Regions from separate parts of the Caulobacter sp. FV2ps19 genome, predicted to be linked through region 1. Evidence: riboswitches for the same ligand, from Rfam matches in the RefSeq annotation. Region 1 holds a riboswitch; the other holds the start of a gene.
The links. A riboswitch is a leader RNA that binds a small molecule or an ion and turns the genes downstream of it on or off. The one in region 1 is predicted to bind cobalamin.
Positions count from the first base shown of each region.

Region 2: it holds a riboswitch for cobalamin, as region 1 does, so the genes downstream of both, metE (5-methyltetrahydropteroyltriglutamate--homocysteine S-methyltransferase) here and ACW18B_RS14005 (TonB-dependent receptor plug domain-containing protein) in region 1, are expected to answer to the same signal.

Region 1 covers NZ_CM178729.1:2,941,501-2,948,882, forward strand. The annotation lists gene ACW18B_RS13995 (transglutaminase-like domain-containing protein) at 1-717, shown strand, start outside; gene ACW18B_RS14000 (cobyric acid synthase) at 746-2,227, opposite strand; gene ACW18B_RS14005 (TonB-dependent receptor plug domain-containing protein) at 2,332-4,284, opposite strand; cobalamin riboswitch at 4,423-4,610, opposite strand; gene ACW18B_RS14010 (hypothetical protein) at 4,822-5,319, shown strand; gene ACW18B_RS14015 (MFS transporter) at 5,389-6,771, shown strand; gene mazG (nucleoside triphosphate pyrophosphohydrolase) at 6,743-7,382, shown strand, end outside.
Region 2 covers NZ_CM178729.1:1,138,747-1,146,128, forward strand. The annotation lists gene ACW18B_RS05490 (dienelactone hydrolase family protein) at 1-531, opposite strand, end outside; gene ACW18B_RS05495 (dienelactone hydrolase family protein) at 531-1,211, opposite strand; gene ychF (redox-regulated ATPase YchF) at 1,276-2,376, opposite strand; gene ACW18B_RS05505 (hypothetical protein) at 2,505-2,843, opposite strand; gene ACW18B_RS05510 (pirin family protein) at 2,999-3,829, shown strand; cobalamin riboswitch at 3,895-4,123, shown strand; gene metE (5-methyltetrahydropteroyltriglutamate--homocysteine S-methyltransferase) at 4,243-6,597, shown strand; gene ACW18B_RS05520 (class I SAM-dependent methyltransferase) at 6,611-7,382, opposite strand, start outside.

The DNA.
Region 1 (7,382 bases):
GGAAGCGGCCAGACGATCCACAGCGAGGCCCTGATCCTATCGCCGACCGCTCAGATCGCGCGGCTGGACGATGACCATAGCGGCGAGCGCCGCGCCGTTTTCACCGCCAGCGGCCGTGTCGATATCGACTATTCCGCCGATATAGAGGTGGCCGAGCGCTTTCCAGAACTGCAGGGCGCGGCTGCTACAGCCATCCGCGATCTGCCAGGGGACGCCCTGCCCTATCTTCGCGCCAGCCGATATTGCCCGTCCGACCAGTTTGAGCGCTTTGTCGAACGGGAATTCGGGACGCTGACCGGTGGCGCCCAGGTCGCCGCCATCCTGGCCTGGATCGCCGAGCACATCGACTACAAGACCGGCGTCAGCGACGCGGCCACCACAGCACGTGACACCTTTGTCGATCGCGCCGGCGTGTGTCGCGACTTCGCCCACCTCGCGATCACCCTTTGCAGAGCCGCCGATATTCCCGCGCGAGCGGTCAGCGCCTATGCGTGGCGCCTTGAACCGGCTGATCTGCACGCCGTCGCCGAGGTCTATCTGGGTGGCCGATGGCGCTTGATCGACCCCACGGGGCTAGCGCCGCTGGAGGGTCTGGTGCGCGTCGCGACAGGGCGCGACGCCGCAGACATCGCCTTCATGACCATCTTTGGAACCGCGCAACTCGTGGCCCAGAGCTTCTCGATTCACGAACGGCTGGCCCAGCGGCCGGCAGCTTGACACGTTGAGGCCACAGCCCGCGCTGAGATCAGGACTGACCGGAACGGCGCGCAACGGCGTCCAGGCCGGCAATGCTCGACAAGGCGTCGATATCAAAGGCCTCTTCCAGAGCCGATGCGATCCCGTCCAGCGCTGCATGGACGCGCACGGCCTGGTCCAGTCCATCGGACGCCGCGCCCATTTCGGCCAGGAAAGCCTCACGCGCCGATCCCTGATTGAACAGGCCGTGGACGTAGCAGCCCATGATCCGCCCATCAGGTGACAGCGCACCGTCCGTCGCGCCGTTGTCCATGATCAGCATGGCCCGGGCGTCGCCCGTCGTACGGCCGACATGCATCTCATAGCCCTCGAAAGGCGCGCCGGAGGAGAGCAGTCGGCCCGATGCCGGCGCCAGCACCTTGTCTCCGGTCAGCACCGTGTCGACATCCAGCAGCCCGAGGCCTTGGACCGTCTCCGGTGGTCCTTCGACGCCGGTAGGATCGCTCAGGGTCCTGCCCAGCATCTGATAGCCGCCACAAACGCCCAGCACCCGCCCAGTGCGGCGAACGTGCGCCATCAGGTCGATATCCCAGCCCTGGGCGCGCAGGAAGGCCAGGTCCGCCAGGGTCGCCTTGGTGCCCGGCAGGATCACCAGGTCAGCGTCGCCCGGCAGCGGCTGCCCGGGAGGAACGAAGCTGAATTCCACGTCCGGCTCCAGACGAAGGGCGTCAAAATCGTCGAAATTGGCGATCCGCGACAGCATCGGCGCCACGATCCGTAGCCGCCGGCGCCCGCCCTGAACGGCTCGATCCAACACCACGGCATCCTCGGCCGGCAAGGACCGCGCCGCCGCCAGCCAAGGCGCCATGCCTAGATCCGCCCAGCCCGTGCGCCGCACGATCTCGGTTCGCCCGTCGTCAAACAGCGACGGATCGCCCCGGAACTTGTTGATCAGAAATCCCCGGATCATCGCGCGATCCTCGGCGTCGAGCACGACATGCGCCCCCACCAGGGCCGCGATGACATGCCCCCGATCAATGTCGCCGACCAGTACGACCGGAACATCGGCGGCGCGCGCGAATCCCATATTGGCGATGTCGCCGACGCGCAGATTGACCTCGGCAGGACTCCCCGCGCCTTCGACGATCACCAGGTCGCATTCGGCTTCAAGACGCCGGTAGCTCTCCAACACGGTATCGAGCAAGGCCAGCTTGTGGTCCTGATACCCCCGAGCCTGCCAGGTCCCCGCCATCTGGCCCCGTACGATCAACTGGGCGCCCACGTCGCTTTGCGGCTTGAGCAGCACCGGATTCATATCGACGGTCGGCGGCGTGCGACAGGCCATGGCCTGAAGCGCCTGCGCCCGACCGATCTCGCCGCCGTCGGCGGTGACGGCTGCATTGTTGGACATGTTCTGCGGCTTGAACGGCCGTACGCTCAGCCCCCGATTGGCGAACAGCCGACAGAGGCCGGCGACCAGCACCGACTTGCCAACATCCGAGCCGCACCCCTGGATCATCAAGGCGGCCATGATCGTCCTCCGGCGATGAGCACCACATTGGCCAAACGCGGCGATCGCTCTTGGGCGACCGCCGCGCGTGACACACCGCGCGGAACAGCGGCGTCGTTCAGACTCTAGAACTTGGCGCGAACACCCAGGAAAGCGCCGCGTCCGGGAGTCCCGTAGTTCAGGACCGTCTGATAGTCCTTATCGAAGGCGTTCTCGATCCGACCATAGACTTCGAGCGTCTCGTTGATCGGATAGGACGCCCGCAGATCGACAAGCGTGTAGCCGCTGACAGCGACGGTATTGGCCTCATTGTTGAACGTCTTGCCAACATGCCGCGCGGCGACCGCCGTGTTCAGGCCGACCGGCCAGCGATAGCTCGCAGACAGATTGGCCAGGGCCTTGGGCCGCCGTGTCAGTTGCTTGCCCGCCGACGCGCCGGAGGCGTTCTCGGCGTCGGTATAGGTGTAGTTGCCGCTCAGGGTCAGGCGATCCGTAACCTCAAGCTGACCGATCAGCTCCACCCCCTTGGTCTCGGTCTTCTGGAGGTTCTTGTAGTAGCCGTACCGGAGGGCGCCGCCCGGATTGCACAGGGCGTCGGTCGCCGTGTAGCTGCACGAGAAGTAGCGTATCTCGTTGTCCGCTTCGCGCTTGAACAGCGTCGCCGAAACCTTGGCCTTGCCGCCCAGAAGGCGCTGCTCAACGCCGGCGTCCCAGCTGTCGAAGCTTTCCGGCTTCAGATCCAGATTGCCGTACTCGCTGTAGAGTTCGTAGAGGCCCGGCGCGCGGAAACCCTGGCCAAAGCTGGCGCGCAGAACCGTGGCGCCCTCATTCAACGCCCAGGCGGCCGAGACCTGACCCAGGGTATGGCGGCCATAAGTGTCATGGTCTTCGTAGCGCAGACCACCGGTCAAGGTCAGCCCCGGAACGAGCTCGGCCTGAAGCTGGCCATAGACGCTGTCTGAACTAACCCGTCCCGTGCGAAACGCCGGATTGGGCGCACTTGTGCTGGGCGAGCGAACGGCCATTCGCGAACGCTCGCTTTCAGCGCCAAACGAGGCCGTAACCGTGTCCGTCACGGCGAAGGCGCCCTGGTATTCCCAGCGCTTGTTCTTGCCGATGGCGTCGAAGCTCAGCGGCACGGCCGGGCGGGCCGGGTTGATGTTCTCTCGATCGGTGTCGGTGTAGCCGTAGGCTAGGCGGTTGTTCCAGCGACCGTCCAGCAGGGCGAAGTTCAGACCGGTATAGATCACCAGTTCCTCAGTGCGGCCAAACTCCGGGGAATCCACGCCAAAGCCGTCGAAATCGACCCGCCCATAGGAATAGACCGAGCGAACTTCGGCCGAGACATTGTCGCTGAGCGCCACCCGCACGCGGCCCGAGACGCCGGTGTTCTGATAGCCGTCCTTCTCCTTGCCCGGCGCATAGGCCGAGAAGCCGTCGGTGGTGTAATAGCTGCCCGCCAGACGCCAGGTGACGCGCTCGGTCACCCCGCCGGCCCCGGCGCGGACAAAGGCGGTGTCGCGCGCGCCGCCCTCGATGCTGGCATTGCTTTCGAAAGCTTCGGTCGGCTCGGCGGTGACGATGTTGACCACCCCGCCGATGGCCTGGCTGCCCCACAGGGTGGATTGAGCGCCGCGCAGGACCTCGATGCGCGAGACATCGCCGATCAGCAGGTTGCCGGCGTTATAGCTGCCCTGGGTCGAGGACGGATCGTTCAGCTTCACGCCGTCAATCAGCACCACGGTGTGCTGGGTTTCAGCGCCGCGGATATAGAGGCTGGTGGCGGAACCCACGCCGCCATTGCGGGCGAAGGTGACGCTGGGCGTCTGGGCCAGCAATTCAACCGCCGAGATCGCCTGGCTGGCCTGGATGGCCTCGGTCGTCAGCACGCTGATCGAGGCCCCGACCTTTTCGATCGGTTGCGGCGAGCGGGTGGCGGTGACCACAAGTTCAGCGACTGCGGTCGCGCCGGTCTTGCCGGCGACGTCGGTTTCAGGAGCCCGTTGCTCGTCGGCCATAGCGGCGCCGGCGATCAGGGTAGTGGAGAGTGCGGAGGAGCACAGAAGCGCTCGGATCATGGTCTTTCCCTTTGAATGACCCGCGCACGTCCTCCAGCCGCGAACGTGCAGACACGCCGAGGCCAAAGGCCGCGACGCGGCCTGACTGACATGTCGTTTCGCGGGAAATCCCGTTCGTTCGGCGCACCCCGGCCGGACGATGAACGACTGCGCCGGGCAGGTCTCCTGGCTCACGGGTCTAGGCTTGGCGCGTCGCCTTCCCAGGACCGAGGTCCCAGTGGCATGTGACGCGTAAGCTCACCGCTTACAGTTGCGGGGGCAGCCGGGGTTTTAAACCCCGTTCCCTATTCATCCTCTTGCGAGGAACCTGACGCGCGAGCAGCCCTATAGACTGCGTCCAAGACCGTCAATGTGACGCTTGAAAGACATTGGGTCGGTTCGTCGCCGAGCCCAGGGGTGCAGAAACCGGTTCCGGTGGGCCCGATCCCAGGCGCATCGCCAACCCGAACAAACGTTTGGAATGGGTTGATCCAGCGCTGGCGTTTTCCGACGGATCGACGCACAGTTTGCGAAAGGATCAGTTTCGGAGTGTCAATGATGAGAGCCTCGCTCGCGATCCTTGCCCTGGGCCTGGCGGTCACCGCCGTCCCGGCCCAGGCGGCGCCTGTTGTCTCGGTGGTCCACGTGACCCTTGGGTCAGACCTGGCAAGGAAAACCGAAATCCTCGACGACCGTGAGATCCAGTACCTGACTGGAGAGCTCAAGCAGTCTGTCGAAAAGGCCCTGGACAGCGCAGGCGCGCTTCGTCCGGATGGCGGCGTGCTGGACCTGGTGATCGAAGACGCCAAACCCAACCGCCCTACGCAGCGGCAAATGAGCGTCAAGCCAGGACTGTCCTATTCCAGTTTCGGCGTCGGCGGCGCCCGCATCAGCGGCGAATACCGGGCGTCGTCTGGCGCTCGGATCCCCGTTCACTACAGCTGGTACGAGAGCGACATCCGCTGGGCCAGCACCAGCACGACCTGGAGCGACGCCGACCGGGCCTTCGACAGGCTGGCGGACCGGCTGGCCAAGGACCAATATGACGACCGCTGACGCGGCTGGATACGACATTTGAAGTCAAGAGGCGGGAACCAACCCGCCGGTCTGGGAGGACACTGAGCAATGGCCGATCGACGATCGTCGTGGTCCCTGGCGGCTTTCGCCGCGCCTTGCTTGCCGATCTCGGCGCTGGGCCTGCCCCTTGTTGTGTACCTCCCCGAGTTCTACGCCAGCGACCTTGGCCTGTCGCTCAGCGCGGTGGGGGCGGCGTTTCTGATCGTTCGTCTGATCGACATCCTCTTCGACCCGTTCATCGGCGGCCTCATGGATCGAACCCGCACCCGCTGGGGCCGATTCAGGCCCTGGCTGGTCATGGGCTCGCCGCTGGTGATGATCGGCGCCTTCGCCCTGTTCATGGCCCAGCCGGGAATCGGGCCGATCTATCTGTGGTTCTGGCTGGTCGTCACCTATGCCGGCTATTCGATGGTCGTGTTGTCGCACACCGCCTGGGCCTCAGTGCTGTCGACCGACTACGCGCAACGATCGCGCGTCTATGGCTGGTGGCAAGCCGGCAACGTCGTGGGCATGATCCTGGTGCTCACCCTGCCGCCGATCATGGCCTATGCCTTCAAGGGGGACCATGCCGCCGGCATCCGCTCGATGGGCTGGTTCATCGTGCTTTTGATCCCGCTGTCGGTGCTGCTGGCGACGCGCGCGGTGGGCGAGCCGGCCGCGCCGACAATCCGGCACGCCTCGGGTCTGACGCAGTATCTGGCTCTGCTCAAGCGGAGTTCCGTGCGCAAGCTGCTCCTCGCGGACCTGCTGATGGGCCTGGCTCCTGGTATCGCAGGCGCGCTGTTCTTCTTTTTCTTCGAGCGCATCAAGGGCTTCGACAAGACCCAGGCGGGTTTGCTGCTTCTGCTGTATTTCATCTCGGCCCTGGCTGGCGCCTCGATCTGGCCGATGCTGGCCAAGCGACTGGGCAAGCACCACGCCCTGGCGGTGGCGTCGGTCGTCTACGCCATCGTGCAGGTCTTCGCCGTGGTGACCCCGGCCGGAAACACATGGGCTGGGGCGCTGGTGCTGATCCTGGCCGGCCTCCCCTATTCGGCGGCCCCGTTGCTGGTCCGGTCGATGATGGCGGACATCGGCGACGAGGAACGCCTGGCCAGCGGCGTCGACCGCACCGGACTTCTCTATGCGATCGTCAATGGCACGATGAAGCTGGGACATGCCCTGGCGATTGGAGCCTTCCCCCTGCTCGCCCTGCTTGGCTTCGACCCCAAGCTGCCCTCCGCCACCGGCGACGTCGCCCTGATCTCTCTCTATTCAGTCGTGCCCGCCGCCTTGGGGCTTGTCGTCGCGGTCGTGATGCTACGCTATCCGCTCGACGCGACTCGCGTCGCCGAGATCCAGCGCCAACTCGCGGCGCGCGATGCGGCGGCGCGGTCAGCCCACGAGCCCGAACCGGATCAGAATGCCGCCCTCGCCGCCCCTGCCGAATGACCCCGACCATCCGTTGTTTGCCCTGCTCGGGATCATGGCGCGCCTGCGCGATCCTGTCGGCGGCTGCCCCTGGGATCAGCAACAGACCTTCGCCAGCATCGCGCCCTACACGGTTGAAGAGGCCTATGAGGTCGCCGACGCCATCGAGCGCGGCGATCTGAGCGACCTGAAGGAAGAGCTGGGCGACCTGCTTCTGCAGGTGGTCTTCCATTCGCGCATGGCAGAAGAACAGGGCGCGTTCGACTTCGCCGCCGTCGCCGCCGCCATCTCCGACAAGATGATCCGCCGGCACCCGCACGTCTTCGGCGACCATACCTATGACGACCAGGCCGCCCAGACGTCGGGCTGGGAGGCCCTGAAGGCGCAGGAGCGCCGGGCCAAGGCCAAGACGGGCGTGCTTGACGACGTGCCCGCCGGCCTGCCGGCCCTGACCCGCGCGGTGAAGCTTACCAAGCGCGCGGCCCGGGTGGGCTTTGACTGGCCATCGACCGACGAAGTTCTGGACAAGCTGCGCGAGGAGATCGCGGAACTGGAGGTCGAGATCGCGGCCGGCGACCAGGCCAAAGCCCGCGAGGAGCTGGGCGACCTGCTCTTCGTCTGCGCCAATCTGG
Region 2 (7,382 bases), 1.8 Mb from region 1:
CGCCTGGATGGTCTCGACGTCGGCCATCGGGATCAGGCTGTCGCGCTTGCCGAAATGCAGGGCGGTCGGCGCCTTGGGGGTCTCGTCGACATACCGGATGATGTCGCCGCCGTAGAAGCACGACACGCCTGACAGGCCCGTGCAGCGCGCCGCCGCCAGCCAGGCGGTCGTGCCGCCATAGCAGAAGCCCAGGGCGAACACCGGGCCTTCCATGGCCTCGATACAGGTCTGGACGCGGGGTATGGCGCTGGCGCCCCAGCCGGTCACGGCGCCCATGCTCATGCGCTGATCGAGGATGGACGGGTCGCTATTGGCCTCAGGGAAGGGCGCGTCGGCGGCGTCGAACAAGGCGGGGGCAATCACCTCATAGCCCTGATCGGCCAGGGTGTCGGAGAGTTCGCGGATGTGCGGCGTCACGCCCCAGATGGCGTGCAGGATCACCAGGCCGCCGCGCCGGGCGTCCTGGTGGCGCGCGTGATAGGCGCTGAAAGGCGCGCCGTCGCGGGTGGCCAGGGCGATGGACTCGCCCATCAGACTGCGCCGAAGGACTGGAACAGGGCCAGGGTCCGCTGACGCGCCAGCTTGGCGTCTTCGAGGTCGGAATCGGGCCGGCCGTCATTGTTGAAGCCGTGGCCGCTGGCCTCGTAGATATAGACGGGAACCTCGGGCTGGGCGGCGCTGAGGGTCGACTGGACGTCTTCGGCCGGGATGTGGGCGTCCTTGCGGCCCAGATGGACGATCACCGGGCAAGACAGCGGCAAGGCGGCGTTGGCCGCGACCATGCTGCCATAATAGGATGACCCCGCGGCCAGGCCCCTCAGCTTGCCGGCCGCCAGCCAGACCAGCGATCCGCCCAGGCAATAGCCCACGGCGAACACCGGACCGCGCGGCGCCAGCTCATCGATACAGGCCTGGATGTCGGACAGCATCTTCTCGGCGCCGATGGTGTTGACGTGGCTGACGCCGGTCTGGAAGCCCTTGGGGTCATGCTCGGCGATGAAGCCGGGCTCGGCGCGGTCGAAAATCGATGGGGCCAGCACCTCGAAACCCAAGGCCGACCAGCGCGCCACGTCGGCGACGACATACTGGTCCAGGCCGAAGATCTCCTGGATCACCACGATCCCGCCCTTGCGCTCGCCCTGCGGCTGCGCATGCAGGGCGTTGAAGGCGAAGCCGTCGATCGCTGAGGTCAGGGTGATCTTGTCGGACATGCGGGCCTCCTCGCCAATAAAAAGCGGCCGGGACGTTTCCGTTCCGGCCGCTTGATATGGTGTCCTAGACGTTGAACCGGAAGTGCATCACGTCGCCGTCCTTGACGACATATTCCTTGCCCTCGGCCCGCATCTTGCCGGCTTCCTTGGCGCCGTTTTCACCGCCCAGCTTGATGAAGTCGTCAAAGGCGATGGTTTCGGCGCGGATATAGCCCTTCTCGAAGTCGGTGTGGATGACGCCGGCCGCCTGCGGGCCGGTGTCGCCCACATGGATGGTCCAGGCGCGGGCTTCCTTGGGGCCGACTGTGAAATAGGTCTGCAGGTCCAGCAGTGTGTAGGCTTCGCGGATCAGGCGGTTGAGGCCCGGCTCTTCCAGGCCCAGGGTCTCGAGGAATTCGGCGCGTTCCTCGGCGTCCAGCAGGGCGATCTCGCTCTCGATCTGGGCCGAGATGACCACGCTTTTGGCGTTGTCCTTGGCGGCGCGTTCGGCCACCAGGTCACTGAACGTGTTGCCCTTGTCGGCGCTGCCTTCATCGACATTGCAGACATAGAGGGCCGGCAGCGAGGTCAGCAGCTGCAGCATGTGCCACGCCTTCTCGTCATCGGCGTCGATCTTGGCGGCGCGGGCCGGGCGGCCTTCGCGCAGCAGGGCCAGGGCGATATTGGCCAGGCGCAGGGTGTTGGCGCTCTCCTTGTCGGCGCCGACCTTGGCGCGCTTTTCGAGGGCCGGAACGCGCTTTTCCAGGCTTTCCAGATCGGCCAGCATCAGCTCCATCTCGATGATCTCGAGATCGCTGATCGGGTCGATGCGGCCTTCCACGTGGACGATGTCGCCGTCTTCAAAGCAGCGGGCCACGAAGGCCACGGCGTCGCAGTCGCGGATATTGGCCAGGAACTGGTTGCCCAGGCCTTCGCCCTTGCTCGCGCCGCGCACCAGGCCGGCGATGTCGACAAAGGTGATGCGGGCCGGGATGATTTCCTTCGAACCGCTGATCTTGGCCAGGGCCTCCAGGCGCGGCTCGGGCACGGCCACCTCGCCGGTATTGGGCTCGATCGTGCAGAACGGATAGTTGGCGGCCTGGGCCGACGCCGTCTGGGTCAGAGCGTTGAACAGGGTGGACTTGCCGACATTGGGCAGGCCGACGATGGCGACTTTTAGGGCCATGGAACTCTCGTGAATTTCGTTGGCCGCGACCTAGCACGGATCGGCGGCGAACGCGAAGGGCAGGGCGGTTAAGCCCCGTTCGCCTCAGAGCGTCGTCGATCGCGGGTGAAGCGCGGCCCGCGGAGAGCCTAGCCCAGCCGCAGCCACGTTCTGGTGCTGGTCGCCGAGTACGAAACGGTCAGCTTCGACTCCATGGCCTGGGTCATCAATTGCATGGTCCCGGCGCTTCCCTCGTGCCTGGGCACGATCAGGGTGGCCGCGACCTGACCCTTGCTGTCGGGCGCCGACAGGGAGGCCTTGAGGCCCGGATGGGCGGCCGTCTGGCTCACCAAGTAGCGGTCCACCTGGGCGGGCGCGCCCTGAACGACAATCCGAGCGGAGGTTGTCTTGACGCCGCAGCCAGCCGTGGATGCCGCCGCCAGCAGCACAAGAAGAGCGCGAACACCGAATACGGCCGGACGGGTCATGCTGTTTCTCCGTCGCGCTTCAGGCGACCACCTCAGTGTCATGCTCCTAATGCGTGTTGTAAAGCGCTGCGCCGTCAAAAGGGGTTCGCGCTCGCCCCGCCACTTGCATCAACTGTAACCGTACCCGATATCAAAGGCGGAAAAGGAGCCGTGAGATGAGCCTTCGACCTGTCGTGAAAATCGTCAAGGGCGTCCCCGCCTCGGATGGCGACGGCGTGCGCCTGACCCGCATGCTGGGCACCCAGGAAGCCCAGATGTTCGACCCGTTCCTGATGCTGGACTGTTTCGACAACGATCAGGCATCTGACTATATGGGCGGCTTCCCCGACCATCCGCATCGCGGCTTCGAGACCGTGACCTACATGCTGGAAGGCCGGATGCGGCACCGCGACAATACCGGTCGCGAGGGGATCATCGGCCCTGGCGGCATCCAGTGGATGCGGGCCGGCAAGGGCATCGTCCACTCCGAAATGCCCGAGCAGTCAGAGGGCCGCATGCGCGGCTTCCAGCTGTGGGTCAATCTGCCGGCAAAGCTGAAGATGAGCGCGCCGGGCTATTCGGAGTTCGAGAGCGACGCCATCCCGGTCGAGGCCCGCGACGGCGGCGTCACCGTCAAGGTGATCTCGGGCGTCACCGATGGCGGCACGGCCGGACCCATCGGCGGCGGCGCGGTCGACGCGCTGTATTTCGACGTCGTGCTGCCGGCCGGAACGCGGTTCGAAGAGCCCGTGGGCGATGACCGCAACGCCATGCTGGCGGTCTATGAGGGCCAGGTCCGCGTGGCCGGCGGCAAGGTCGACGCCCTGTCAGGCGTGTTCCTGGGCCAGGGCGACACCGTGCTGGTCGAGGCGGTCACCGACGCCCGGGTGCTGCTGATCGCCGGGCGTCCGATCGAAGAGCCGGTGTTCTGGCACGGCCCGTTCGTGATGAACTCGCGCGACGAGATCGTGCAGGCCTTCGAGGACTTCCAGTCCGGCAAGTTCTGACGCTGATCTCCAAAATCACATAAAGATATCCTTATGTCTCTGTTGACGCGCGGGGCCGTCCCGTGCTTCTTGCGGCCTGTCGTGGTCCGCGTGCGCTTTGGCGTGCGTGGCTAAGAGGGAAGTCGGTGAGGGCGTGAAACCCCGATCCCGGCGCTGCCCCCGCAACTGTGAGCGGTGAGCCGCTGTCCGTTACGTGTCACTGATCCGCCGAACTTCATCGGTGGCGGATCGGGAAGGCCAGGGCAGGGGCGTTGACCCGTGAGCCAGGAGACCTGCCCCGACAGATAACGTCCTCCGGCGGGGTGCCCGGTCTGGTCGCTAGCAAGGCGCGACCGGGCCGTGATGTCCCGTGCGCGACCGCCTGCGCGCGTCCCGATCAGCCTCTCGCCATCATCTGGCAGAGGTTTTGAACCATGACCGTCACCGTCGCCACCCTGGGCTTTCCCCGCATCGGCCCCCGTCGCGAGCTCAAGCGCGTGCTGGAAGAGCATTGGGCCGGACGGCTCGACGCCGCCGGCCTGCTGACCGCCGCCGCCGCCCTGCGCGGCCAGACCTGGGCCCGTCAGGCCGCCCTGGGCGTGGATCACGTGCCCAGCAACGACTTCTCCCTCTATGACCACGTGCTGGACACCAGCGTCATGGTGGGGGCCATCCCGCCGATCTATGGCTGGACGGGCGGGCCGGTCGATACCCCCACCTATTTCGCCCTGGCCCGCGGGACCCAGGGGCAGGCCGCCGAAGTCTGCGCCCACGGCCACGTCCATGAGCCGGTCAACGACCCCGCGGCCGGCCTGCCGGCGATGGAAATGACCAAGTGGTTCGACACCAACTATCATTATCTGGCTCCCGAGGTGTCGCGCGGCCAGACCTTCGCCCTGACCTCGACCAAGCCGATCGACGAGTTCCTGGAGGCCAAGGCGCAGGGGATCCAGACCCGCCCGGTGCTGCTGGGGCCGGTGACCTTCCTGAAACTGGCCAAGAGCCGCGATCCGGACTTCCAGCCCCTGACGCTGCTGTCGGCGCTGATCCCGGTCTATGCGCAGGTGCTGCAGCGTCTGGCCCAGGCCGGCGCGGACTGGGTGCAGATCGACGAGCCCTGCCTGGCCCTGGACCTGACCGACTTCGAGCGCGGCGAGCTGCGGCGGGCCTATGGCGCCCTGACCCACGCCGCGCCGGAGCTGCGGCTGATGCTGACCAGCTATTTCGGAAGCTTCGGGGACAATCTGGCCACGGCGGTCAACCTGCCGGTCGAGGGTCTGCACCTGGACCTGGCCCGCGCGCCGCAGGATCTGGAGGTCGTGCTGGCCGCCGCGCGGGAGAGCCTGGTGCTGTCTCTGGGCGTGATCGACGGCCGCAATGTGTGGCGCGCCGATCTGGAGGCCCTGCTGGATCGTCTGGAGCCGGTGGTGGCGGCGCGCGGCGGAGACCGGGTGATCCTGGCCCCATCCTGCTCGCTGCTGCACACGCCGGTGGATCTGTCGGCGGAGACCCGGCTGGATCCCGAGGTCGCCCAGTGGCTGGCCTTCGCCGTGCAGAAGGTCGAGGCGCTGGTCGTTCTGGCCGGGGCCCTGAACGCCGGTCGCGCGTCGGTCCGGCCCCAGTTGGAGGCCGCCGCGGCCGCCGCCGCCGCGCGCCGCACCTCCAGCCGGATCCACGATCCCGCCGTTCAGGCCCGCCTGGCCGCCGTGACCCCGCAGGACGCCCGCCGGGCCACGCCCTTTAGCCGGCGCATCGCGCTTCAGCATGCCGATCTGAACCTGCCGCCCCTGCCGACCACGACCATCGGCTCGTTCCCCCAGACCCAGGCGGTGCGCAAGGCCCGCTCGGCCCATGCCCGGGGCGAGATCAGCGACGGCGACTATCAGGCCTTCCTGCGTCAGGAGACCGCCGCCGCCGTCGCCTGGCAGGAAGAGATCGGTCTGGACGTGCTGGTGCACGGCGAGTTCGAGCGCAACGACATGGTGCAGTATTTCGGCGAGCAGCTGTCGGGCTTTGTCTTCACCCAGCACGCCTGGGTGCAATCCTATGGCTCGCGCTGCGTGCGGCCGCCGATCCTGTATGGCGACGTTTCGCGGCCTCGCCCGATGACGGTGGAGTGGTGGCGCTACGCCCAGGGCCTGACCGAGCGGCCAATGAAGGGCATGCTGACAGGGCCGGTCACCATCCTGCAGTGGTCTTTCGTGCGCGACGACATTCCCCGCAGCCAGACCTGCCGGCAGATCGCCCTGGCGATCCGCGACGAGGTCGTCGATCTCGAGGCGGCCGGGGCGCGGATCATCCAGATCGACGAGGCGGCCCTGCGCGAGGGCCTGCCCCTGCGCCGCGCCGACTGGCAGGCCTATCTGGACTGGGCGGTCGAGGCCTTCCGTCTGGCCGCCTCGGGCGTGGCCGATCGCACCCAGGTCCACACCCACATGTGCTATTCGGAGTTCAACGACATCATCGCCGCCATCGGGGCGATGGACGCCGATGTGATCTCGATCGAGACCGCGCGGTCGAAGATGGAGCTGCTGGAGGCCTTCTCCACCTATGCCTATCCGGCCCAGATCGGACCGGGCGTCTATGACATCCACGCGCCGCGCGCGCCGGGGGCGGCCGAGATGGCCGAGCTGCTGACCCTGGCGGGGCGCCGGCTGTCGTCGGCCCAGCTGTGGGTCAATCCCGACTGCGGCCTGAAGACCCGCCGCTGGGAGGAGGTTCGTCCCGCCCTGGTCAACATGGTCGCCGCCGCCAGGACCGCCCGGGCCGCGCTGATCGCCGGCGGCTAGCCGCCCTTCGAGCCTATCCCGCGGCGGCCTGGACGATCCAGACCGCTGCGGGCATCAGCACGCCCTGCGGTGTGGCGAAGTCGGACAGGCGGGCTCGCACGGCCTCGCGGACGGTGGGCGCCAGGTGCGGCGCTTCGCGCAGGGCCGAGCCCAGCGGGCCGACCCGAAAGGTCAGGTCCAGGGTGTCGTCGATCGAACCGCCGCCGATCATGGCGTCAAAGGGCGTGATGCGGATGTCTTCAAACCCGGCCGCCTGCAGGATCGACTCCACCCGTTGCGGATCGGCGAAAGCGAAGGGGCCCGGCGCCGTGGGGTCTGCGGGCTGGACGGGCGGCAGGAAGGGCTGGGCCGCTTCCATCGGGGCGCGCATCCACAGGTTCTCCGGATAGGGCCGCCAGCAGACGAAGGTCAGCCGACCGTCCGGCTTCAGCGCCTTGCGCAGATTGGCGAAGGCGGCCGGCGGATCGCTGAAGAACATCACGCCGAAGCGGGAAAACACGGCGTCGAGCACGCCTTCGCCGAGGTCGGCGGTCTGGGCGTCCTGTTCGAGAAACTGCGCCCGGGCCGCGTCGCCGGGGATGTCGCGCGCCCGGGCCACCGCCAGCATCGGCTCGGAGATGTCGACGCCGGTCACCTGGCCTGTCGCCCCCACCCGGCTGGCAAGGTCGAGCGTGGTCTGTCCGCAGCCGCAGCCGACATCCAGAACCCGCTCGCCGGCCTGCGGGGCCAGCACCCGGAGGGCCTCCAGACCCAGGGGCGCGATCTGACGGTCCAGCTGGCTCTGG